One region of the Weizmannia sp. FSL K6-3076 genome, then DNA from elsewhere that is predicted to be linked to it. Evidence: a T-box and tRNA genes for the amino acid it is inferred to sense, from the RefSeq annotation. Region 1 holds a T-box; the other regions hold tRNA genes.
What was found. The T-box of region 1 lies ahead of ileS (isoleucine--tRNA ligase). A T-box ahead of a tRNA ligase gene usually reads a tRNA of that ligase, here a tRNA-Ile.
Positions count from the first base shown of each region.

Region 2: it encodes a tRNA-Ile, which carries the amino acid that the T-box ahead of ileS (isoleucine--tRNA ligase) is inferred to sense. The anticodon was not compared.
Region 3: it encodes a tRNA-Ile, which carries the amino acid that the T-box ahead of ileS (isoleucine--tRNA ligase) is inferred to sense. The anticodon was not compared.

Region 1 is NZ_JBBOWU010000001.1:1,206,789-1,214,399, forward strand. It holds gene pgeF (peptidoglycan editing factor PgeF) at 1-321, shown strand, start outside; gene NSS95_RS05485 (YggS family pyridoxal phosphate-dependent enzyme) at 318-995, shown strand; gene NSS95_RS05490 (cell division protein SepF) at 1,022-1,471, shown strand; gene NSS95_RS05495 (YggT family protein) at 1,477-1,749, shown strand; gene NSS95_RS05500 (YlmH family RNA-binding protein) at 1,810-2,586, shown strand; gene NSS95_RS05505 (DivIVA domain-containing protein) at 2,693-3,208, shown strand; T-box leader at 3,258-3,478, shown strand; gene ileS (isoleucine--tRNA ligase) at 3,572-6,340, shown strand; gene NSS95_RS05515 (hypothetical protein) at 6,542-6,790, shown strand; gene lspA (signal peptidase II) at 7,008-7,505, shown strand; gene NSS95_RS05525 (RluA family pseudouridine synthase) at 7,477-7,611, shown strand, end outside.
Region 2 is NZ_JBBOWU010000001.1:3,511,488-3,519,098, forward strand. It holds gene NSS95_RS16605 (HD-GYP domain-containing protein) at 1-27, shown strand, start outside; rRNA gene NSS95_RS16610 (16S ribosomal RNA) at 463-2,016, shown strand; tRNA gene NSS95_RS16615 (tRNA-Ile) at 2,119-2,195, shown strand; tRNA gene NSS95_RS16620 (tRNA-Ala) at 2,209-2,281, shown strand; rRNA gene NSS95_RS16625 (23S ribosomal RNA) at 2,371-5,303, shown strand; rRNA gene rrf (5S ribosomal RNA) at 5,436-5,551, shown strand; gene NSS95_RS16635 (IS256 family transposase) at 6,595-7,611, shown strand, end outside.
Region 3 is NZ_JBBOWU010000001.1:14,594-22,204, forward strand. It holds gene dnaX (DNA polymerase III subunit gamma/tau) at 1-1,130, shown strand, start outside; gene NSS95_RS00075 (YbaB/EbfC family nucleoid-associated protein) at 1,147-1,473, shown strand; gene recR (recombination mediator RecR) at 1,488-2,084, shown strand; gene NSS95_RS00085 (YaaL family protein) at 2,105-2,317, shown strand; gene NSS95_RS00090 (pro-sigmaK processing inhibitor BofA family protein) at 2,394-2,660, shown strand; rRNA gene NSS95_RS00095 (16S ribosomal RNA) at 3,009-4,562, shown strand; tRNA gene NSS95_RS00100 (tRNA-Ile) at 4,665-4,741, shown strand; tRNA gene NSS95_RS00105 (tRNA-Ala) at 4,755-4,827, shown strand; rRNA gene NSS95_RS00110 (23S ribosomal RNA) at 4,917-7,611, shown strand, end outside.

The DNA.
Region 1 (7,611 bases):
GAAATAGAAGTCGCCATCGGGCCGTCCATTTGCGGCGAATGCTATCTTGTTGATGACCGTGTCATCCAGGCTGTCCGCCCTTGGACTGGCAAAGAAGAAAAATTACCGTACGTGGAAAAATCACCCGGCCAGTATGCACTTGATTTAAAGCAGTTAAACAAAATCATATTACAGCAGGCAGGCATTCCGGAAAGCCGGATCGCAATCAGCAGCCTGTGCACAAGCAGTTGTGAAGAAGACTTTTTTTCGCACCGGCGCGATCACGGCGCTACCGGGAGAATGCTTGGCTTTATTGGGATAAAAGGAGCACCGGAGAAATGAAAGTATCGGAAAACCTCGCGCGCATCAACGAAAAAATTGAAAAAGCGTGCCAAAGGGCAGGAAGAAGCCGCGGGGATGTGGAAATCATTGCAGTAACGAAATATGTCACAACAGAAAGAGCAAAAGAGGCACTGGAAGCAGGCATTCAGCATTTAGGCGAGAACCGCGATGACGGTCTTCTAAAAAAATACGAGGCGCTCGGAAACCGTCCCGTCTGGCATTTTATCGGGACGCTGCAGACAAGGAAAGTCAAAAACATTATTGATAAAGTCAGCTACATACACTCTTTGGACCGTCTGAGCCTTGCAGAGGAAATCGAAAAAAGGGCGGCAAAATTGGATAAAGAAATCAATTGCTTTATTCAGGTGAATGTTTCCGGGGAAGAATCGAAACACGGGATGGCGCCCGGGCAAGTGGTGGATTTTGTCCGCAAACTGAAGGATTTTCCGCATATTCGCGTTGCGGGTCTGATGACGATGGCGCCGCTTACGGAAGATGAGGACGTCATCCGGCGCACATTCCGCGGGCTGAAACAACTGCAGCAGGACATTGAATCACTGCATTTGGATTACGCTCCGTGCCGCGAATTGTCGATGGGGATGTCCAACGACTTTGAAATTGCAGTAGAAGAAGGGGCGACTTTTGTCAGAATCGGCACTGCGCTTGTCGGATAAGGGAAAACAAACGGAGGTGTAATGGAATGGGACTGAAAACGAAATTTAAGTCATTCTTTTTGCTTGATGATGAATACGAAGACCAGGAAGAAGAAATGATGGAAAAAGAGTATGAAGAACCCGAGCAGCCCGCTGAGAAACCGGTCCGGCATGCGCGGCAAAATGTGGTCAGCCTGCAAAGCGTCCAAAAGTCTTCAAAAGTCATTCTGGTGGAACCGCGGGTATATGCCGATGCACAGGAAATTGCCGACCATTTGAAAAACAGGCGCGCGGTGGTCGTCAATTTGCAAAGCATGCCGCATGACCAGGCGAAGCGGATTGTCGATTTTCTGAGCGGAACGGTGTATGCCATTGCAGGCGATATCCAGAGAGTCGGCAGCAATATTTTTCTTTGTACGCCGGATAACGTAGAAGTTTCCGGAAAAATTTCTGAATTCCTGCAGGGACAGGAATATGACGATACGAGGTGGCCATAAACCGGATGGATCCAATTTTATTTTCAATTTTAAAGATCATTCTGCTTCTCATGAGAATTTACTCTTACATTCTCCTGATTTATATCTTTATGTCGTGGTTTAATCTCAGGGACACCGACATCGGGCGTTTGTTTGCGCGCGTTTCGGAACCTTATCTCGACCCTTTCCGCAGAATCATTCCACCGATCGGCATGATTGATATTTCTCCGATCGTCGCTTTTTTTGTCCTGGATTTGGCAAGAGCCGGCATTGCGGAAATTTTTTCATGGTTCATGTAAAAAGAGCCATTTTCAGAAAAAGGGACTGTGCAGTTCCTTTTTTTAAAAGGAGTCAGACAAATGGAATCGATTTACCAGCATTTCCGGCCGGATGAAAAGGAATTTATTGACCAGGTGCTGACCTGGAAACAATACGTGGAAGATGCGTATGCCCCTGAACTGACGGATTTTTTGGATCCGCGCATGCAGAGAATTGTCAACACGGTGATCGGAAACCACGGCGCAGTCTCTGTCCGGGCTTTTGGCGGATACAGAGAGAGTGAGCGGAAAAGAATGCTGCTTTTTCCTGACTATTTTTCTCCGGATGAGGACGACTTCCATCTTGCCTTATTCGAAGTCCATTACCCTGCCAAATTTGTTTCCTTTGAACATAAACATGTGCTTGGTTCGCTGATGGCGCTCGGCCTGAAACGCGAAAAATTCGGGGATATTTTAATCGGGGAAGGGCGCATTCAGTTTTTCGTGGCAGCGGAACTTTCGGACTTTATTCAAATGGAATTCCGGCAAATTGGAAAAACGCCGGTTACCCTTACGAAAATGCAGTTGGATCAGGCCATCCGGCAGCAACAACACTGGCTTGAAAAACAAGCCACCGTCAGTTCGCTCCGCCTTGACGCGATTTTGTCCGCCGTTTATAACATTTCAAGGCAGAAAACGCGGATGCTGATTGAGCACGGGCTTGTGAAAGTGAACTGGAAAACAGTGGAAGACCCGGCGTTCCAGTGCGGGGAAGGCGATACTTTTTCAACCAGGGGATACGGGAGAAGTCGGCTCATCCGGGTGGAAGGCAAAACGAAGAAAGAAAAATGGCGAATGGTGGCAGGGATTTTAAAATAATTTGATTGATTAGCAGGATTTTCCCAAAAAATCGTCGAATTCCATTATAATATATAAAAGAAGGGAATCTTGCAATCGAAAGGCAAATTGAACAGGAGGTGGCCACATGCCTTTAACGCCTTTAGATATACATAATAAGGAGTTCAGCAAAGGGTTTCGCGGCTATGATGAAGATGAAGTAAATGAATTCCTTGACCAGCTGATAAAAGATTACGAAATGCTGATCCGCGAAAAGAAAAACCTGGAAGATAAAGTAGCATCGCTAAACGAACGGCTGAGCCATTTTTCTTCCATTGAGGAAACTTTAAATAAATCGATTGTTGTTGCCCAGGAAGCGGCGGAAGAAGTAAAGGGCAATGCCCAGAAAGAAGCGAAGCTGATCATCCGCGAGGCGGAAAAAAATGCCGACCGGATTGTCAATGAAGCCCTTTCGAAAGCAAGAAAAATTGCGCTCGAAATCGAAGAGCTGAAAAAACAGTCGAAAGTCTTCCGGACGCGCTTTAAAATGCTGATTGAGGCGCAGCTTGACCTGATTGATAGCGATGACTGGGAAAAGCTGATGGAATTTGAAGTCGATGCTACGGAGTTTGAACTGGAAGAAGAAGAAGCAAATCAAACTTGACGAATCCGAACACGGTCCACTATAATGGAATACATTCAATACTGTATACGAAAAAACGATGACAGGGCAGTAGGGTTGTGAAAGCTTTCCAAGCGAACCGGGGACAGTGCGAGCCCGGCAAAGCGCGCAGCCTGAACATCCCCCTTGAGTTCTTGCCTTGAACGCCGAAAAGGCCAGTAGAGTTAAGCGGGACCTTCCACGTTACGGATGTCGAGCGGGCATATTGGATGCCTACTAGGGTGGTACCGCGGGAACCTTCTCGTCCCTATTTTGGGGATGGGAAGGTTTTTTTATTGGATTTTTGGCAAGGCTGAACATAACGAAAAATTCAAAATACAATATGCAAAAGGCAGGAGGATCAGCATGGATTACAAAGATACACTTTTAATGCCGAAAACGGATTTCCCGATGCGTGGAAATTTGCCGAAAAAAGAGCCGCAAATCCAGGCAAAATGGGAAGAAATGGATATTTATCAAAAGGTGATGAAACGCACGGAAGGAAGGCCCTTGTTTGTGCTCCATGACGGGCCTCCGTATGCAAACGGCGATCTTCATATGGGCCACGCCCTGAATAAAACATTGAAAGACATCATCAACCGGTTCAAATCAATGACAGGTTACCATGCCCCTTATGTACCGGGCTGGGATACGCACGGGTTGCCTATAGAGCAGGAACTGACAAAAAAAGGTGTGGACCGGAAATCGATGTCGGTTGCCGAATTCAGGAAACTGTGCGAAAAATATGCCCATGAGCAAATCGACCGTCAGCGGACAGCGTTTAAACGGCTCGGCGTGCGCGGCGACTGGGAAAATCCGTACTTAACGCTCCGGCCCGCGTATGAAGCCGAGCAAATTAAAGTATTCGGGGAAATGGCGAAAAAAGGCTATATTTACAAAGGCCTGAAGCCGGTATACTGGTCCCCTTCCAGCGAATCCGCGCTTGCAGATGCAGAAATTGAGTACAAAGACATTAAATCGCCATCGATTTATGTTGCGTTCGACGTAAAAGACGGAAAAGGCGTGCTTGATACGGATACGAAAATCGTCATCTGGACAACGACACCTTGGACCATTCCGTCAAACCTCGGCATTGCCGTCAATCCGGAGATCAACTATGTTGTCGTAAAAGTGGACGGCAAGAAATACCTGATTGCCGAAGCCTTGCTCGAAGAAGTAAGCGGCGTTTTGGAATGGGAAAACGCGGAAGTCGTTCAAACGGTTCCGGGGAAAAAGCTGGAGTACATTGTCGCAAAACATCCGCTGTACGGCCGCGATTCGCTCGTCATGCTCGGCGACCACGTCACAACCGACAGCGGGACAGGATGCGTCCATACCTCACCTGGACACGGGGAAGATGACTTTCTCATCGGCAAAAAATACGGGCTTGATGTGATTTGTGCTGTAGATGACAAAGGCATGATGACAAAAGACGCGCCCGGTTTTGAAGGATTGTTTTACGACAAAGCCAACAAACCGATCTGTGAAGCACTGGATCAGGCAGGTGCGCTTTTAAAATTGAAATTTTTAACGCACTCGTACCCGCATGACTGGCGGACGAAAAAACCGGTAATTTTCCGGGCAACATCGCAATGGTTCGCATCGGTTGATATGTTCCGCGATGACATTTTGAAAGCCGTTGAAGAGGTCAAATGGACGCCTGTATGGGGCGAACTCCGGATGCATAACATGATCCGCGACCGTGGCGACTGGTGTATCTCCCGCCAGCGTGCATGGGGTGTGCCGATCCCTGTTTTTTACGCGGAAAACGGCGAAGCGATCATCACGGAAGAAACCATCCAGCATGTATCCGACCTGTTCCGCGAACACGGATCAAACGTCTGGTTTGAACGGGAAGCGAAAGACCTGCTTCCGGAAGGCTTTACGCATCCGGCGAGTCCAAACGGCGTATTTAAAAAAGAAACGGATATTATGGACGTCTGGTTCGATTCCGGTTCTTCCCATCAGGGCGTGCTGGCTGCACAGGAAGGCTTGAAACGGCCGGCTGATTTGTACCTTGAAGGTTCCGACCAGTACCGCGGCTGGTTTAACTCATCGCTTATTACCAGTGTGGCGGTAACAGGGCACGCTCCGTACGACGGCGTTTTAAGCCATGGGTTTGTGCTGGACGGCGAAGGCCGGAAGATGAGCAAATCGCTCGGCAATACGATTTTGCCTGGCAAAGTGGTTGAACAGCTGGGGGCTGACATTATCCGCTTGTGGGTCGCTTCCGTTGACTATCAGGCAGATGTCCGGGTTTCCAATGAAATTTTAAAACAAGTGTCCGAGGTCTATCGGAAAATCCGCAACACATTCCGCTTCATGCTCGGCAATCTGAACGACTTCGACCCTGCCCAGCACCAAGTTGCCTATGAAGATTTGCGCGAGGTCGACCGGTTTATGCTTGTCAAACTGAACAAGCTTGTAAAGGAAGTGCGGGAGGCTTATGAACGGTACGAATTTGCCACCATTTATCATGCGGTGAACAATTTCTGTGCCACAGACCTCAGTTCGTTCTATATGGATTTTGCAAAAGACGTGCTGTACATCGAACTTGCAGACAATCCGGAACGCCGTGCGATGCAAACCGTTTTGTATGAATGCCTTGTTGCCTTAACCAAGCTGTTGTCGCCAATTTTGCCGCATACAGCCGATGAAGTCTGGCAGTATATTCCGGGTGTGGCGGAAGAAAGCGTCCAGCTGACCGATATGCCGGAATATGTGGATTTGCCGGATGCTGCGGCGCTTGAGGAAAAATGGAATGCGTTTATGGCGCTCCGCGGAGACGTTTTGAAAGCATTGGAAGAAGCGCGGAATGCAAAAGTAATCGGAAAATCGCTAACGGCAAAAGTGACCTTGTATGTGAATGCGGAGACGAAAGCACTGCTTGACAGCATTTCGGAAAGCAAAAAGCAATTGTTCATTGTGTCGGGATTTGAAGTGGCAGGTGCCATTGAAGACGCACCGGAAAATGCGCTGAAGCTTGAGCACGCAGCCATTGTTGTCGAAAAAGCGGAAGGCGAAACATGCGAACGGTGCTGGGTTGTAACGCCGGAAGTCGGCCTGGACCATGACCATCCGACGCTCTGCCCGCGCTGTGCACAAGTTGTAAAAACATTGATGCGGGAAGTGTAAAGCTTTAAGCCGGGGCTTGCATGAAGACATGCAGCACCGGCTTTTTTAACGGATTTCAGCCCATTGCCGGCGCCGGATTTTCACTGGCAAAAACCGTTTGCTGCTGCATGATTTTGTTACTTTTAGAAATCGTTTTTCTGCAAACAAGCCTTGCCTGCGGGAATGCTATAACCAACAAAGACGCGGGGAGGCTGTTGGAAGATGCGTGAAGATCCGAAACTTTGGCTGCAATCGCTACAGGCTGAATTATCCGAGTACGAGGCAAAGCATGAACTCGTGCAACATCTGGTTCAGGAAGAATTGAAAGAGATTGAGGCGGCATTGGACGGGTTTCACGGCACCCGGAAAGTTGACCCGGGCCTTGCGGAAATCCCTGCCCTGTTGCCTGCGGACCGGCAAACCATCCTGTCATACGGCAAAGTAACCGTCCCGTACGATCTTATTCACTAGAAAAGGGAGAAAGAAATGTCAAAAAGGGCATTGCTTTTGCGCAACTTCAATCAGCAAAAATGGTTTCCGCCTAAAAGAAGCTGGCAGGAACGGGCGGACCAGATCCAGCCGTCCGTTCTTTTCACTTCCTGCTGTTTATGCTAAAATGCAGAAAGAAATATATTCCGGACCAGGCGGTATTTTGCGCCTGCCGTAAACACAGGCGGAGGAAAAGCGATTGGTTATTTTTTATTATGCGGTTGCACTCATTGTGATCATCTTGGACCAGCTGGCCAAATGGCTCGTTTTAAAAGGGATGGCGCTCGGGGAAAGCATCGAAGTGATTCCGGGTTTCTTTTTTCTCACATCGACGCGCAACACAGGCGCTGCCTTCAGCATACTGGAAGGGCAGATGTGGCTATTTTACCTCATTACCCTAATTGTCATTGCCGGCATTCTTTATTACATACAAAAATATGCGAAAGATAGGGTGCTAGTCGGCATCAGCCTCGGCCTTATATTAGGAGGGGCAATCGGCAACTTTATTGACCGCCTGTTCCGCGGCGAAGTGGTTGATTTTGTCCATTTGCGTTTCGGCAGCTATGATTTTGCCATTTTTAACGTGGCGGATGCCAGTTTAACGATTGGTGTTGTATTATTGCTGATTTCGATGCTTTTGGAAGACAGAAAGACAAAGGAGAAAACTGATGGAAAAAATGGATCACACCATTCTTGAACACGAAGCAAATGAACGGCTTGATAAAATGGTCTCTTCTATCCGGGAAGAATGGTCAAGATCACAAGTTCAGCAATGGATTAAAGATGGTGACATTACCGTAAAC
Region 2 (7,611 bases), 2.3 Mb from region 1:
TTGTTTATTACAGAATTAATCCGGTGAGGTTTGAAAAGCAGAAACCGGCCAAAATAGAAGCCTTATTATATTTTGTTTGGATAACCCTTAGACACCGATGCCGTATTTATTGTCGTACCAGCGGAAGCCTTCAGGAGAGATAAATTTATTACTTTATGTATTGCCAGAAACAATATCTATCCGGAGCATAATTGATTTTACGTAAAAACCTTAAGTTCAATTTATTTAGATTTTGTGCATTGTATAGGATTTTGTTGCGCGAACCGAAAAAAGTACTTGCAATTTACTGCATAACGAGTATAATAGAAATTGTGCTTTTTATGGTTGCTTGTTGATTTGCTTTTTTTGTTGACACAAGCTGCCGGATATGTTATGATATAAAAGTCGTCACAAGATGTGATTGTTCCTTGAAAACTGGACAAAACGAAACGTCAAATTCTTTTTGAGCTTTTATCAAACATCTTTACTGAGAGTTTGATCCTGGCTCAGGACGAACGCTGGCGGCGTGCCTAATACATGCAAGTCGTGCGGACCTTTTAAAAGCTTGCTTTTAAAAGGTTAGCGGCGGACGGGTGAGTAACACGTGGGCAACCTGCCTGTAAGATCGGGATAACGCCGGGAAACCGGGGCTAATACCGGATAGTTTTTTCCTCCGCATGGAGGAAAAAGGAAAGACGGCTTTTGCTGTCACTTACAGATGGGCCCGCGGCGCATTAGCTAGTTGGTGGGGTAACGGCTCACCAAGGCAACGATGCGTAGCCGACCTGAGAGGGTGATCGGCCACATTGGGACTGAGACACGGCCCAAACTCCTACGGGAGGCAGCAGTAGGGAATCTTCCGCAATGGACGAAAGTCTGACGGAGCAACGCCGCGTGAGTGAAGAAGGCCTTCGGGTCGTAAAACTCTGTTGCCGGGGAAGAACAAGTGCCGTTCGAACAGGGCGGCGCCTTGACGGTACCCGGCCAGAAAGCCACGGCTAACTACGTGCCAGCAGCCGCGGTAATACGTAGGTGGCAAGCGTTGTCCGGAATTATTGGGCGTAAAGCGCGCGCAGGCGGCTTCTTAAGTCTGATGTGAAATCTTGCGGCTCAACCGCAAGCGGTCATTGGAAACTGGGAGGCTTGAGTGCAGAAGAGGAGAGTGGAATTCCACGTGTAGCGGTGAAATGCGTAGAGATGTGGAGGAACACCAGTGGCGAAGGCGGCTCTCTGGTCTGTAACTGACGCTGAGGCGCGAAAGCGTGGGGAGCAAACAGGATTAGATACCCTGGTAGTCCACGCCGTAAACGATGAGTGCTAAGTGTTAGAGGGTTTCCGCCCTTTAGTGCTGCAGCTAACGCATTAAGCACTCCGCCTGGGGAGTACGGCCGCAAGGCTGAAACTCAAAGGAATTGACGGGGGCCCGCACAAGCGGTGGAGCATGTGGTTTAATTCGAAGCAACGCGAAGAACCTTACCAGGTCTTGACATCCTCTGACCTCCCTGGAGACAGGGCCTTCCCCTTCGGGGGACAGAGTGACAGGTGGTGCATGGTTGTCGTCAGCTCGTGTCGTGAGATGTTGGGTTAAGTCCCGCAACGAGCGCAACCCTTGACCTTAGTTGCCAGCATTCAGTTGGGCACTCTAAGGTGACTGCCGGTGACAAACCGGAGGAAGGTGGGGATGACGTCAAATCATCATGCCCCTTATGACCTGGGCTACACACGTGCTACAATGGATGGTACAAAGGGCTGCGAGACCGCGAGGTTAAGCCAATCCCAGAAAACCATTCCCAGTTCGGATTGCAGGCTGCAACCCGCCTGCATGAAGCCGGAATCGCTAGTAATCGCGGATCAGCATGCCGCGGTGAATACGTTCCCGGGCCTTGTACACACCGCCCGTCACACCACGAGAGTTTGTAACACCCGAAGTCGGTGAGGTAACCTTTACGGAGCCAGCCGCCGAAGGTGGGACAGATGATTGGGGTGAAGTCGTAACAAGGTAGCCGTATCGGAAGGTGCGGCTGGATCACCTCCTTTCTAAGGAAATTAAGGAAAACTTCGTTTTCCAAAATTAAGTTTGATGTTTCCGTTTTGTTCAGTTTTGAAGGTTCAATCCTTCCTTATATTTCCTTTCATTAAGGGCCTGTAGCTCAGCTGGTTAGAGCGCACGCCTGATAAGCGTGAGGTCGATGGTTCAAGTCCATTCAGGCCCACCATTCCTTAATGATCGGGGCCTTAGCTCAGCTGGGAGAGCGCCTGCTTTGCACGCAGGAGGTCAGCGGTTCGATCCCGCTAGGCTCCACCTTTATAAATGTGTTCTTTGAAAACCGGATAGGAGAAACAAACCAAGTAAACCGAGAATCGCTTATTTTTGGATTTAAACCTTTTTATGGTTAAGTTAGAAAGGGCGCACGGTGAATGCCTTGGCACTAGGAGCCGATGAAGGACGGTACAAACACCGATATGCTCCGGGGAGCTGTACGTAAGCTTTGATCCGGAGATTTCCGAATGGGGAAACCCCCTGTCTTTAATCGGACAGGATTCCTGCCTGAATCCATAGGGCAGGAAGGGCACACCCGGGGAACTGAAACATCTCAGTACCCGGAGGAAGAGAAAGCAATTGCGATTTCCCAAGTAGCGGCGAGCGAACAGGAAACAGCCCAAACCGGAAGGCTTGCCTTCCGGGGTTGTAGGACACTCATATGGGAGTTACAAAAGAACAGGTTAAGTGAAGCGGCCTGGAAAGGCCTGCCGGAGAAGGTAAAAGCCCTGTAACTGACACTTCGTTCTCTCCCGAGTGGATCCTGAGTACGGCGGGACACGAGGAATCCCGCCGGAATCCGGGAGGACCATCTCCCAAGGCTAAATACTCCCTAGTGACCGATAGTGAACCAGTACCGTGAGGGAAAGGTGAAAAGCACCCCGGGAGGGGAGTGAAAGAGATCCTGAAACCGTGTGCCTACAAGTAGTCAGAGCCCGTTAACGGGTGATGGCGTGCCTTTTGTAGAATGAACCGGCGAGTTACGGTCTCATGCAAGGTTAAGCTGAAGAAGCGGAGCCGCAGCGAAAGCGAGTCTGAACAGGGCGAAAGAGTATGAGGCCGCAGACCCGAAACCAGGTGATCTACCCATGTCCAGGGTGAAGGCAAGGTAACACTTGCTGGAGGCCCGAACCCACGCACGTTGAAAAGTGCGGGGATGAGGTGTGGGTAGCGGAGAAATTCCAATCGAACTTGGAGATAGCTGGTTCTCTCCGAAATAGCTTTAGGGCTAGCCTCAAGCGAAGAGTTTTGGAGGTAGAGCACTGTTTGGACGAGGGGCCCTCATCGGGTTACCGAATTCAGACAAACTCCGAATGCCAAAAACTTATGCTTGGGAGTCAGACTGTGAGTGATAAGATCCATGGTCGAAAGGGAAACAGCCCAGACCGCCAGCTAAGGTCCCAAAGTATACGTTAAGTGGAAAAGGATGTGGCGTTGCTTAGACAACCAGGATGTTGGCTTAGAAGCAGCCATCATTTAAAGAGTGCGTAATAGCTCACTGGTCGAGTGACGCTGCGCCGAAAATGTACCGGGGCTAAACGTATCACCGAAGCTGCGGATGGACACCGTATGGTGTCCGTGGTAGGAGAGCGTTCTAAGGGCGTTGAAGCCGGACCGGAAGGACCGGTGGAGCGCTTAGAAGTGAGAATGCCGGTATGAGTAGCGAAAGAAGGGTGAGAATCCCTTCCACCGAATGCCTAAGGTTTCCTGAGGAAGGCTCGTCCGCTCAGGGTTAGTCGGGGCCTAAGCCGAGGCCGAAAGGCGTAGGCGATGGACAACAGGTTGATATTCCTGTACCGCCTCTTCACCGTTTGAACGATGGGGGGACGCAGGAGGATAGGGCAAGCGCGACACTGGTTGATCGCGTCCAAGCAGTTAGGCCGGTGCGGAGGCAAATCCTTCGCGCCAAGGCGGAGCTGTGATGGCGAGGGAAATTTTAGTACCGAAGTTCCTGATTCCACACTGCCAAGAAAAGCCTCTAGTGAGGTGAAAGGCGCCCGTACCGCAAACCGACACAGGTAGGCGAGGAGAGAATCCTAAGGTGAGCGAGAGAACTCTCGTTAAGGAACTCGGCAAAATGACCCCGTAACTTCGGGAGAAGGGGTGCTTTTTGGGGTGTATGCCCCGGGAAGCCGCAGTGAATAGGCCCAGGCGACTGTTTAGCAAAAACACAGGTCTCTGCGAAGCCGCAAGGCGAAGTATAGGGGCTGACACCTGCCCGGTGCTGGAAGGTTAAGGAGAGGGGTTAGCCGTAAGGCGAAGCTCTGAACTGAAGCCCCAGTAAACGGCGGCCGTAACTATAACGGTCCTAAGGTAGCGAAATTCCTTGTCAGGTAAGTTCTGACCCGCACGAAAGGTGTAACGATCTGGGCACTGTCTCAACGAGAGACTCGGTGAAATTATAGTACCTGTGAAGATGCAGGTTACCCGCGACAGGACGGAAAGACCCCATGGAGCTTTACTGCAGCCTGATATTGAATTTTGGTACAGCTTGTACAGGATAGGTAGGAGCCTTGGAAACCGGAGCGCCAGCTTCGGCGGAGGCATCGGTGGGATACTACCCTGGCTGTATTGAAATTCTAACCCGCACCCCTTACCGGGGTGGGAGACAGTGTCAGGCAGGCAGTTTGACTGGGGCGGTCGCCTCCTAAAAGGTAACGGAGGCGCCCAAAGGTTCCCTCAGAATGGTTGGAAATCATTCGCAGAGTGTAAAGGCATAAGGGAGCTTGACTGCGAGACTTACAAGTCGAGCAGGGACGAAAGTCGGGCTTAGTGATCCGGTGGTTCCGCATGGAAGGGCCATCGCTCAACGGATAAAAGCTACCCTGGGGATAACAGGCTGATCTCCCCCAAGAGTCCACATCGACGGGGAGGTTTGGCACCTCGATGTCGGCTCATCGCATCCTGGGGCTGTAGTCGGTCCCAAGGGTTGGGCTGTTCGCCCATTAAAGCGGTACGCGAGCTGGGTTCAGAACGTCGTGAGACAGTTCGGTCCCTATCCGTCGCGGGCGCAGGAAATTTGAGAGGAGCTGTCCTTAGTACGAGAGGACCGGGATGGACGCACCGCTGGTGTACCAGTTGTCTTGCCAAAGGCATCGCTGGGTAGCTATGTGCGGAAGGGATAAGTGCTGAAAGCATCTAAGCATGAAGCCCCCCTCAAGATGAGATTTCCCACAGTTTATACTGGTAAGATCCCTGAAAGATGATCAGGTTGATAGGTCCGGGGTGGAAGCGCGGCGACGCGTGGAGCTGACGGATACTAATCGATCGAGGACTTAACCAAATAGAAAAGCGAAGGGCGCCTTGAAAAAGGTGCACTGGAGCTAGACAATTCTCAAAGTTAGAAACGCGTTCTCCGTTTACAGTTTTTTCTCCCATCCGGTTTTCAGGGAACACATCCCAAAAATTATACAGGTCCGGTGATGATGGCGGAAAGGTCACACCCGTTCCCATCCCGAACACGGAAGTTAAGCTTTCCAGCGCCGATGGTAGTTGGGGGTTTCCCCCTGCGAGAGTAGGACGTTGCCGGGCCAAAAGAGAACCGCAGACAAATGGTCTGTGGTTTTTTTATTTCTTTTACCATCCTCGCTTCAATCGTATGAAGGACGTAGCCCAACGATAAGGGAAGATAAATGCCGAGTATATGTAAAATTTTACTCGGAGGGGCAGATAAGTGAAAAAATGGGAAGACACTCTATTATCTAAATGTACACCTTGAAATGAACATCTAGAGAGAGGTTTCCCATGGATATGATATTACGTACAGGAACGGGAATTTTTAGAGTAACGAAAGGAATTAAGAAAACATCTCAAAAAGTGCAAAAAGTAAATTGAACATAGAGCCCGTCTACGTTAAGGAAGCGTCGAAAAACGAAGGCCTTTCTTTACATAGAGCCCCTCTATGTTAAGGAAGCAAACAAAAACGAAGATCTTCCTTCACTTAGAGCGCATCTACGTTAAGGAAGCGCGGAAAAAAGGCGGTCTTTCTTTACATAGAGCGCGTCTACGTTAAGGAAGCAAGCAAAAACAAAGGTCTTCCTTAACATAGGGCGCATCTACATTAAGGAAGCGCGGAAAAAAGGCGGTCTTTCTTTACATAGAGCGCGTCTATGTTAAGGAATCAAACAAAAACAAAGGTCTTCCTTAACATAGGGCGCGTCTACGTTAAGGAAGCAAACAAAAACGAAGGTCTTCCTTCACTTAGAGCCCGTCTATGTTAAGGAAGCAAGCAAAAACAAAGGTCTTCCTTAACATAGGGCGCGTCTACGTTAAGGAAGCAAGCAAAAACGAAGGCCTTCCTTAACATAGGGCGCGTCTACGTTAAGGAAGCGCGGAAAATTGAGGGCCCTCCTTCACATAGAGCGCGTCTATGTTAAGAAAGCAAGCAAAAAAGACGGCCTTCCTTCACATATAGCCCGTCTACGTCAAGGAAGCAAACAAAAACGAAGGTCTTCCTTCACTTAGAGCCCGTCTATGGATTAAGTCCGTATAATTGTGTAAAAAGAAGGAGTCATTTTATCAACTCTTGGCAACACTGTTTTCAACGACGATAAACAATGAAAAGAGGAGATAAAATGACTCACTTACAGTTTAACCTAAATTTGGATGTTTTAAAAGAAGCCATCATGACTTCCGATCTTGACGCGGTAATTAAATCAGCGGTTGTCCTCGTGTTAAACGAGTTTATGGAAAAGGAAAGGGATGACTATTTAAAAACGAGCCCTTATGAACGCGCTGTTGAACGCCGGGATTACCGGAACGGTTACTATGAACGCGAGCTGTTGATGAGCATCGGCAATGTTACATTAAAAGTTCCCCGGACACGTAATGGCGAATTCTCAACTACCTTATTTGAAAAGTATGCCAGATGTGACCAAGCTTTCGTCCTTTCAATGTTGGAGATGGTCATCAATGGCGTCTCTACCCGTAAGGTCACAAATGTCGTAGAACAGCTTTGCGGTAAGAATGTATCCAAGTCGTTTGTCTCTTCCCTTACGCAAAAACTGGATCCCATTGTGAATGCTTGGGCCGAGAGACCGTTGAATACAACCTACTACCCTTATGTGTTTGTGGACGCCATGTATATAAAAGTACGGGAGCACCATAAGGTCATATCAAAGGCTGTTTATATTGCGACTGCCATTACAGAGAAGAATACACGTGAAATACTGGGTTTAAGCGTTGACCATGCAGAAAGTTTGGAGAGTTGGAGTTCATTTTTTAAACAACTTAAATCACGTGGACTCCAATCACCAAAACTCGTTATTTCCGATGCTCACATGGGCCTTCAGAAAGCAATACAACGGGAATTCATTGGCACTGCTTGGCAAAGGTGCAATGTTCATTTTAAACGCAATATCATTGAAAAACTGCCCAAAAAAGATACTGCAGAAATCCGGGTGATGATTAAGCGCGTGTTTGAGGCCGTTACGATTGAGGACATACGCAAGTTTAAAGATGAATTAATAAACAAATTTGGTACAGAAGCAAGATTTGAAAAAGCCCTGGCCATTTTAGATGAAGGTTTTGAAGATACTATCCAATACATGAACTTTCCTGAGAATATCCGTATGCACATACGGAGTACTAAT
Region 3 (7,611 bases), 1.2 Mb from region 1:
CTTATATTGCAGGCGAAACCGGTATTGCATATGATGAACAGGCGCTCAATATTATCGCCCATGCTGCGGAAGGTGGGATGCGGGACGCGCTCAGCCTGCTTGACCAGGCCGTCTCGTTTAGCGAGGGGAAAGTCAGAGTGGAAGATGCGCTCACGGTAACGGGTTCCATTTCTCAGAATGATTTTACCCGCCTTGCCCAGGCCATTCAAAAGAAGGATGCCGCAGAGTGCCTTGACCTTGTCGGTTCTCTTCTCCAGCAGGGAAAAGATCCCTCAAGGCTTGTGGAAGACTTCATTCTTTATTTCCGCGATCTGCTTTTGTATAAAACTGCCCCGCAGATGGAGGAAGCGGTTCAAAGGGTATATTTAGATGAGGCATTTAAAGAAATGAGCCGCTCGCTTCAAACGCAGGAAATTTACCGTTTTATTGACATCCTGAACCAAACGCAGCAGGATATGCGTTTTTCCAATATGGCCCGCGTTTATTTGGAAGTGGCTTTTATCAAACTGTGTGAAGAAAAAGCGCCGGATCCCGGGGAAAATGATCTCGTCCGGAAGCTTGCCGAAAAAATCGAACGGCTCGAATCAGAACTCGAGTCTCTCAAGCAAAACGGGGTTCCGGAGGCCGATGAAACGGAACCTGCGCCAAAACGGCAGGCTCAGAGAAAAATTCCGCGCACTTCGAAAGGTTTTAAGGTACAAGTCGGAAGGATTCATGATATATTAAAAGAAGCGACAAAAGAGGACCTCAAACGGATTAAAAACAGCTGGAACGATATGATTGAGACGCTCAACAGCAGGCAGATGCGGTCGCAGGCAGCACTTTTAAATGAAGCAGAACCGGTGGCGGCATCGCCGAACGCTTTTGTCATCAAATTCAAGTATGAGATCCATTGCCAAATGGCGATGGAAAACGAGAAATTTTTACAAGCGATTTCGAGCGTACTTGGTGAATTAACCGGAACCGGGTATCAGGCGGCAGGTGTTCCGGAAAATGAATGGAATACGATCAGGGAAAATTATATCCATCACCATAAAGAAGAAGCAGAGGAAGAAAAACCGCAGGAAGATCCGGTTGTAACCGAAGCAATCAAATTGTTTGGGCCTGAATTAATTGAAATAAAAGACTAAAACTGGAGGGTTTCATATGCGAGGAATGGGCAATATGGGCAATATGCAAAAAATGATGAAACAAATGCAAAAGATGCAAAAAGAAATGATGGAGGCACAGGAACAGCTTGGCGAACAGAAAGTGGAGGGTACGGCAGGCGGCGGCATGGTAACCGTTGTCGTCTCCGGCCATAAAAAAGTGCTTGAAGTGCGCATCAACGAAGAAGCCGTTGATCCGGACGATGTTGAAATGCTGCAGGACATGATCCTTGTCGCCACCAATGACGCCCTGGATAAAGCCGAACAGCTGACAGAGCAGACAATGGGCAAGTACACGAAAGGCTTCAATATTCCGGGATTTTAAAGGTGTGATCAACAATGCAATACCCTGAACCAATCACAAAATTAATGGAAAGCTTCATGAAACTGCCAGGCATTGGGCCGAAAACCGCGGCCCGGCTGGCATTTTTTGTTCTTGATATGAAGGAAGACAGCGTCCTTGCATTTGCCAAGGCGCTTGTCGATGCGAAACGGGACCTGACGTACTGTTCTGTTTGCGGGCATATCACCGATACAGATCCGTGCTATATTTGTGCCGATCCGCGCCGCGACAGAAGCGTGATCTGCGTTGTCGAGGAGCCGAAAGACGTCATTGCCATGGAAAAAATGAAAGAATACAACGGCCTTTACCATGTTCTGCATGGTGCCATTTCTCCAATGGACGGAATCGGCCCTGAAGACATCAGTGTGCCGGATCTGCTCAAACGCCTGCGCGATGAAACCGTCCAAGAAGTGATTCTTGCAACCAATCCAAATATCGAAGGCGAAGCAACAGCCATGTATATTTCGCGGCTTTTAAAACCGTCCGGCATTAAAGTGACACGGATTGCACACGGGTTGCCAGTGGGCGGAGATCTCGAGTACGCCGACGAAGTCACCTTATCAAAAGCACTGGAAGGCCGAAGAGAAATTTAACCTGACACGGGGTGGATACAATGTTCAGCAAGAAGCAAAAACTCAGGAAAGAATACGATGCGCTTCTTCTCGATTTGGTCACAAACGTAAAAAATGAATGGGTACAGCAAAACGCCCTCCAGCATCTAAGTTTTGAATTTAACGAAGAACTTTACTACCGCACCAAAGTGGCCGAAGCGAAGTATGTGTTTCTTTTTCGGGAAGTGAAAAGAAGAAACATCCGCCTCCAGTAAGGGTAGCACGGCTCAAGTTCTTTTTTGGACAACTCCTTCATAAAAATAAAGCAGCTGGAAAAAAGGGGTGATTCACTTGAGCTCAACCATCATCATTATTGCGATTGTCGGCCTGATCCTTTTGCTGCTGTTTTCCGCAGCTTTAACCAAACCGCTGCGATGGGCGGGAAAGTTATGCATCAAAGCCATCATCGGGGCTATACTCCTTTTCTTTTTAAACCAAGTGGGCGGCCGGTACGGACTGCATGTCCCAATCAATGCAGCCACCGTATCCGTTTCCGGGCTGCTCGGCATACCCGGGGTGATCGGCCTGACTGTCATCCAGACATGGATTCTGTCTTGACAAAAGCAGCGCTCGAACCGCCATCAGCAGACAACCAGCGCCAAAGAAATGATCCATCATTTCTTTGGCGTATTTTTTATGTTCATTCGAAGAAACTAGAAGCTTAGGCTGAAAGAAGCATGGGCGCCCACGAAAAAGCAGGCATATAAAAAAAGGGATTGACTACACTTCGTTATACTAGTATAATAGTTTTCGTCGCCGCATCCGGCATCAAACTTCTTAAAAAAGTAGTTGACATGTTGGTTGCGTCGTGGTATGATATAAAAGTCGCTGAAAAACAAAGCGATTGTTCCTTGAAAACTGGACAAAACGAAACGTCAAATTCTTTTTGAGCTTTTATCAAACATCTTTACTGAGAGTTTGATCCTGGCTCAGGACGAACGCTGGCGGCGTGCCTAATACATGCAAGTCGTGCGGACCTTTTAAAAGCTTGCTTTTAAAAGGTTAGCGGCGGACGGGTGAGTAACACGTGGGCAACCTGCCTGTAAGATCGGGATAACGCCGGGAAACCGGGGCTAATACCGGATAGTTTTTTCCTCCGCATGGAGGAAAAAGGAAAGACGGCTTTTGCTGTCACTTACAGATGGGCCCGCGGCGCATTAGCTAGTTGGTGGGGTAACGGCTCACCAAGGCAACGATGCGTAGCCGACCTGAGAGGGTGATCGGCCACATTGGGACTGAGACACGGCCCAAACTCCTACGGGAGGCAGCAGTAGGGAATCTTCCGCAATGGACGAAAGTCTGACGGAGCAACGCCGCGTGAGTGAAGAAGGCCTTCGGGTCGTAAAACTCTGTTGCCGGGGAAGAACAAGTGCCGTTCGAACAGGGCGGCGCCTTGACGGTACCCGGCCAGAAAGCCACGGCTAACTACGTGCCAGCAGCCGCGGTAATACGTAGGTGGCAAGCGTTGTCCGGAATTATTGGGCGTAAAGCGCGCGCAGGCGGCTTCTTAAGTCTGATGTGAAATCTTGCGGCTCAACCGCAAGCGGTCATTGGAAACTGGGAGGCTTGAGTGCAGAAGAGGAGAGTGGAATTCCACGTGTAGCGGTGAAATGCGTAGAGATGTGGAGGAACACCAGTGGCGAAGGCGGCTCTCTGGTCTGTAACTGACGCTGAGGCGCGAAAGCGTGGGGAGCAAACAGGATTAGATACCCTGGTAGTCCACGCCGTAAACGATGAGTGCTAAGTGTTAGAGGGTTTCCGCCCTTTAGTGCTGCAGCTAACGCATTAAGCACTCCGCCTGGGGAGTACGGCCGCAAGGCTGAAACTCAAAGGAATTGACGGGGGCCCGCACAAGCGGTGGAGCATGTGGTTTAATTCGAAGCAACGCGAAGAACCTTACCAGGTCTTGACATCCTCTGACCTCCCTGGAGACAGGGCCTTCCCCTTCGGGGGACAGAGTGACAGGTGGTGCATGGTTGTCGTCAGCTCGTGTCGTGAGATGTTGGGTTAAGTCCCGCAACGAGCGCAACCCTTGACCTTAGTTGCCAGCATTCAGTTGGGCACTCTAAGGTGACTGCCGGTGACAAACCGGAGGAAGGTGGGGATGACGTCAAATCATCATGCCCCTTATGACCTGGGCTACACACGTGCTACAATGGATGGTACAAAGGGCTGCGAGACCGCGAGGTTAAGCCAATCCCAGAAAACCATTCCCAGTTCGGATTGCAGGCTGCAACCCGCCTGCATGAAGCCGGAATCGCTAGTAATCGCGGATCAGCATGCCGCGGTGAATACGTTCCCGGGCCTTGTACACACCGCCCGTCACACCACGAGAGTTTGTAACACCCGAAGTCGGTGAGGTAACCTTTACGGAGCCAGCCGCCGAAGGTGGGACAGATGATTGGGGTGAAGTCGTAACAAGGTAGCCGTATCGGAAGGTGCGGCTGGATCACCTCCTTTCTAAGGAATAAAAGGAAAACTTCGTTTTCCAAAATCAAGTTTGACGTTTCCGTTTTGTTCAGTTTTGAAGGTTCAATCCTTCCTTATATTTCCTTTCATTAAGGGCCTGTAGCTCAGCTGGTTAGAGCGCACGCCTGATAAGCGTGAGGTCGATGGTTCAAGTCCATTCAGGCCCACCATTCCTTAATGATTGGGGCCTTAGCTCAGCTGGGAGAGCGCCTGCTTTGCACGCAGGAGGTCAGCGGTTCGATCCCGCTAGGCTCCACCTTTATAAATGTGTTCTTTGAAAACCGGATAGGAGAAACAAACCAAGTAAACCGAGAATCGCTTATTTTTGGATTTAAACCTTTTTATGGTTAAGTTAGAAAGGGCGCACGGTGAATGCCTTGGCACTAGGAGCCGATGAAGGACGGTACAAACACCGATATGCTCCGGGGAGCTGTACGTAAGCTTTGATCCGGAGATTTCCGAATGGGGAAACCCCCTGTCTTTAATCGGACAGGATTCCTGCCTGAATCCATAGGGCAGGAAGGGCACACCCGGGGAACTGAAACATCTCAGTACCCGGAGGAAGAGAAAGCAATTGCGATTTCCCAAGTAGCGGCGAGCGAACAGGAAACAGCCCAAACCGGAAGGCTTGCCTTCCGGGGTTGTAGGACACTCATATGGGAGTTACAAAAGAACAGGTTAAGTGAAGCGGCCTGGAAAGGCCTGCCGGAGAAGGTAAAAGCCCTGTAACTGACACTTCGTTCTCTCCCGAGTGGATCCTGAGTACGGCGGGACACGAGGAATCCCGCCGGAATCCGGGAGGACCATCTCCCAAGGCTAAATACTCCCTAGTGACCGATAGTGAACCAGTACCGTGAGGGAAAGGTGAAAAGCACCCCGGGAGGGGAGTGAAAGAGATCCTGAAACCGTGTGCCTACAAGTAGTCAGAGCCCGTTAACGGGTGATGGCGTGCCTTTTGTAGAATGAACCGGCGAGTTACGGTCTCATGCAAGGTTAAGCTGAAGAAGCGGAGCCGCAGCGAAAGCGAGTCTGAACAGGGCGAAAGAGTATGAGGCCGCAGACCCGAAACCAGGTGATCTACCCATGTCCAGGGTGAAGGCAAGGTAACACTTGCTGGAGGCCCGAACCCACGCACGTTGAAAAGTGCGGGGATGAGGTGTGGGTAGCGGAGAAATTCCAATCGAACTTGGAGATAGCTGGTTCTCTCCGAAATAGCTTTAGGGCTAGCCTCAAGCGAAGAGTTTTGGAGGTAGAGCACTGTTTGGACGAGGGGCCCTCATCGGGTTACCGAATTCAGACAAACTCCGAATGCCAAAAACTTATGCTTGGGAGTCAGACTGTGAGTGATAAGATCCATGGTCGAAAGGGAAACAGCCCGGACCGCCAGCTAAGGTCCCAAAGTATACGTTAAGTGGAAAAGGATGTGGCGTTGCTTAGACAACCAGGATGTTGGCTTAGAAGCAGCCATCATTTAAAGAGTGCGTAATAGCTCACTGGTCGAGTGACGCTGCGCCGAAAATGTACCGGGGCTAAACGTATCACCGAAGCTGCGGATGGACACCGTATGGTGTCCGTGGTAGGAGAGCGTTCTAAGGGCGTTGAAGCCGGACCGGAAGGACCGGTGGAGCGCTTAGAAGTGAGAATGCCGGTATGAGTAGCGAAAGAAGGGTGAGAATCCCTTCCACCGAATGCCTAAGGTTTCCTGAGGAAGGCTCGTCCGCTCAGGGTTAGTCGGGGCCTAAGCCGAGGCCGAAAGGCGTAGGCGATGGACAACAGGTTGATATTCCTGTACCGCCTCTTCACCGTTTGAACGATGGGGGGACGCAGGAGGATAGGGCAAGCGCGACACTGGTTGATCGCGTCCAAGCAGTTAGGCCGGTGCGGAGGCAAATCCTTCGCGCCAAGGCGGAGCTGTGATGGCGAGGGAAATTTTAGTACCGAAGTTCCTGATTCCACACTGCCAAGAAAAGCCTCTAGTGAGGTGAAAGGCGCCCGTACCGCAAACCGACACAGGTAGGCGAGGAGAGAATCCTAAGGTGAGCGAGAGAACTCTCGTTAAGGAACTCGGCAAAATGACCCCGTAACTTCGGGAGAAGGGGTGCTTTTTGGGGTGTATGCCCCGGGAAGCCGCAGTGAATAGGCCCAGGCGACTGTTTAGCAAAAACACAGGTCTCTGCGAAGCCGCAAGGCGAAGTATAGGGGCTGACACCTGCCCGGTGCTGGAAGGTTAAGGAGAGGGGTTAGCCGTAAGGCGAAGCTCTGAACTGAAGCCCCAGTAAACGGCGGCCGTAACTATAACGGTCCTAAGGTAGCGAAATTCCTTGTCAGGTAAGTTCTGACCCGCACGAAAGGTGTAACGATCTGGGCACTGTCTCAACGAGAGACTCGGTGAAATTATAGTACCTGTGAAGATGCAGGTTACCCGCGACAGGACGGAAAGACCCCATGGAGCTTTACTGCAGCCTGATATTGAATTTTGGTACAGCTTGTACAGGATAGGTAGGAGCCTTGGAAACCGGAGCGCCAGCTTCGGCGGAGGCATCGGTGGGATACTACCCTGGCTGTATTGAAATTCTAACCCGCACCCCTTACCGGGGTGGGAGACAGTGTCAGGCAGGCAGTTTGACTGGGGCGGTCGCCTCCTAAAAGGTAACGGAGGCGCCCAAAGGTTCCCTCAGAATGGTTGGAAATCATTCGCAGAGTGTAAAGGCATAAGGGAGCTTGACTGCGAGACTTACAAGTCGGGCAGGGACGAAAGTCGGGCTTAGTGATCCGGTGGTTCCGCATGGAAGGGCCATCGCTCAACGGATAAAAGCTACCCTGGGGATAACAGGCTGATCTCCCCCAAGAGTCCACATCGACGGGGAGGTTTGGCACCTCGATGTCGGCTCATCGCATCCTGGGGCTGTAGTCGGTCCCAAGGGTTGGGCTGTTCGCCCATTAAAGCGGTACGCGAGCTGGGTTCAGAACGTCGTGAGACAGTTCGGTCCCTATCCGTCGCGGGCGCAGGAAATTTGAGAGGAGCTGTCCTTAGTACGAG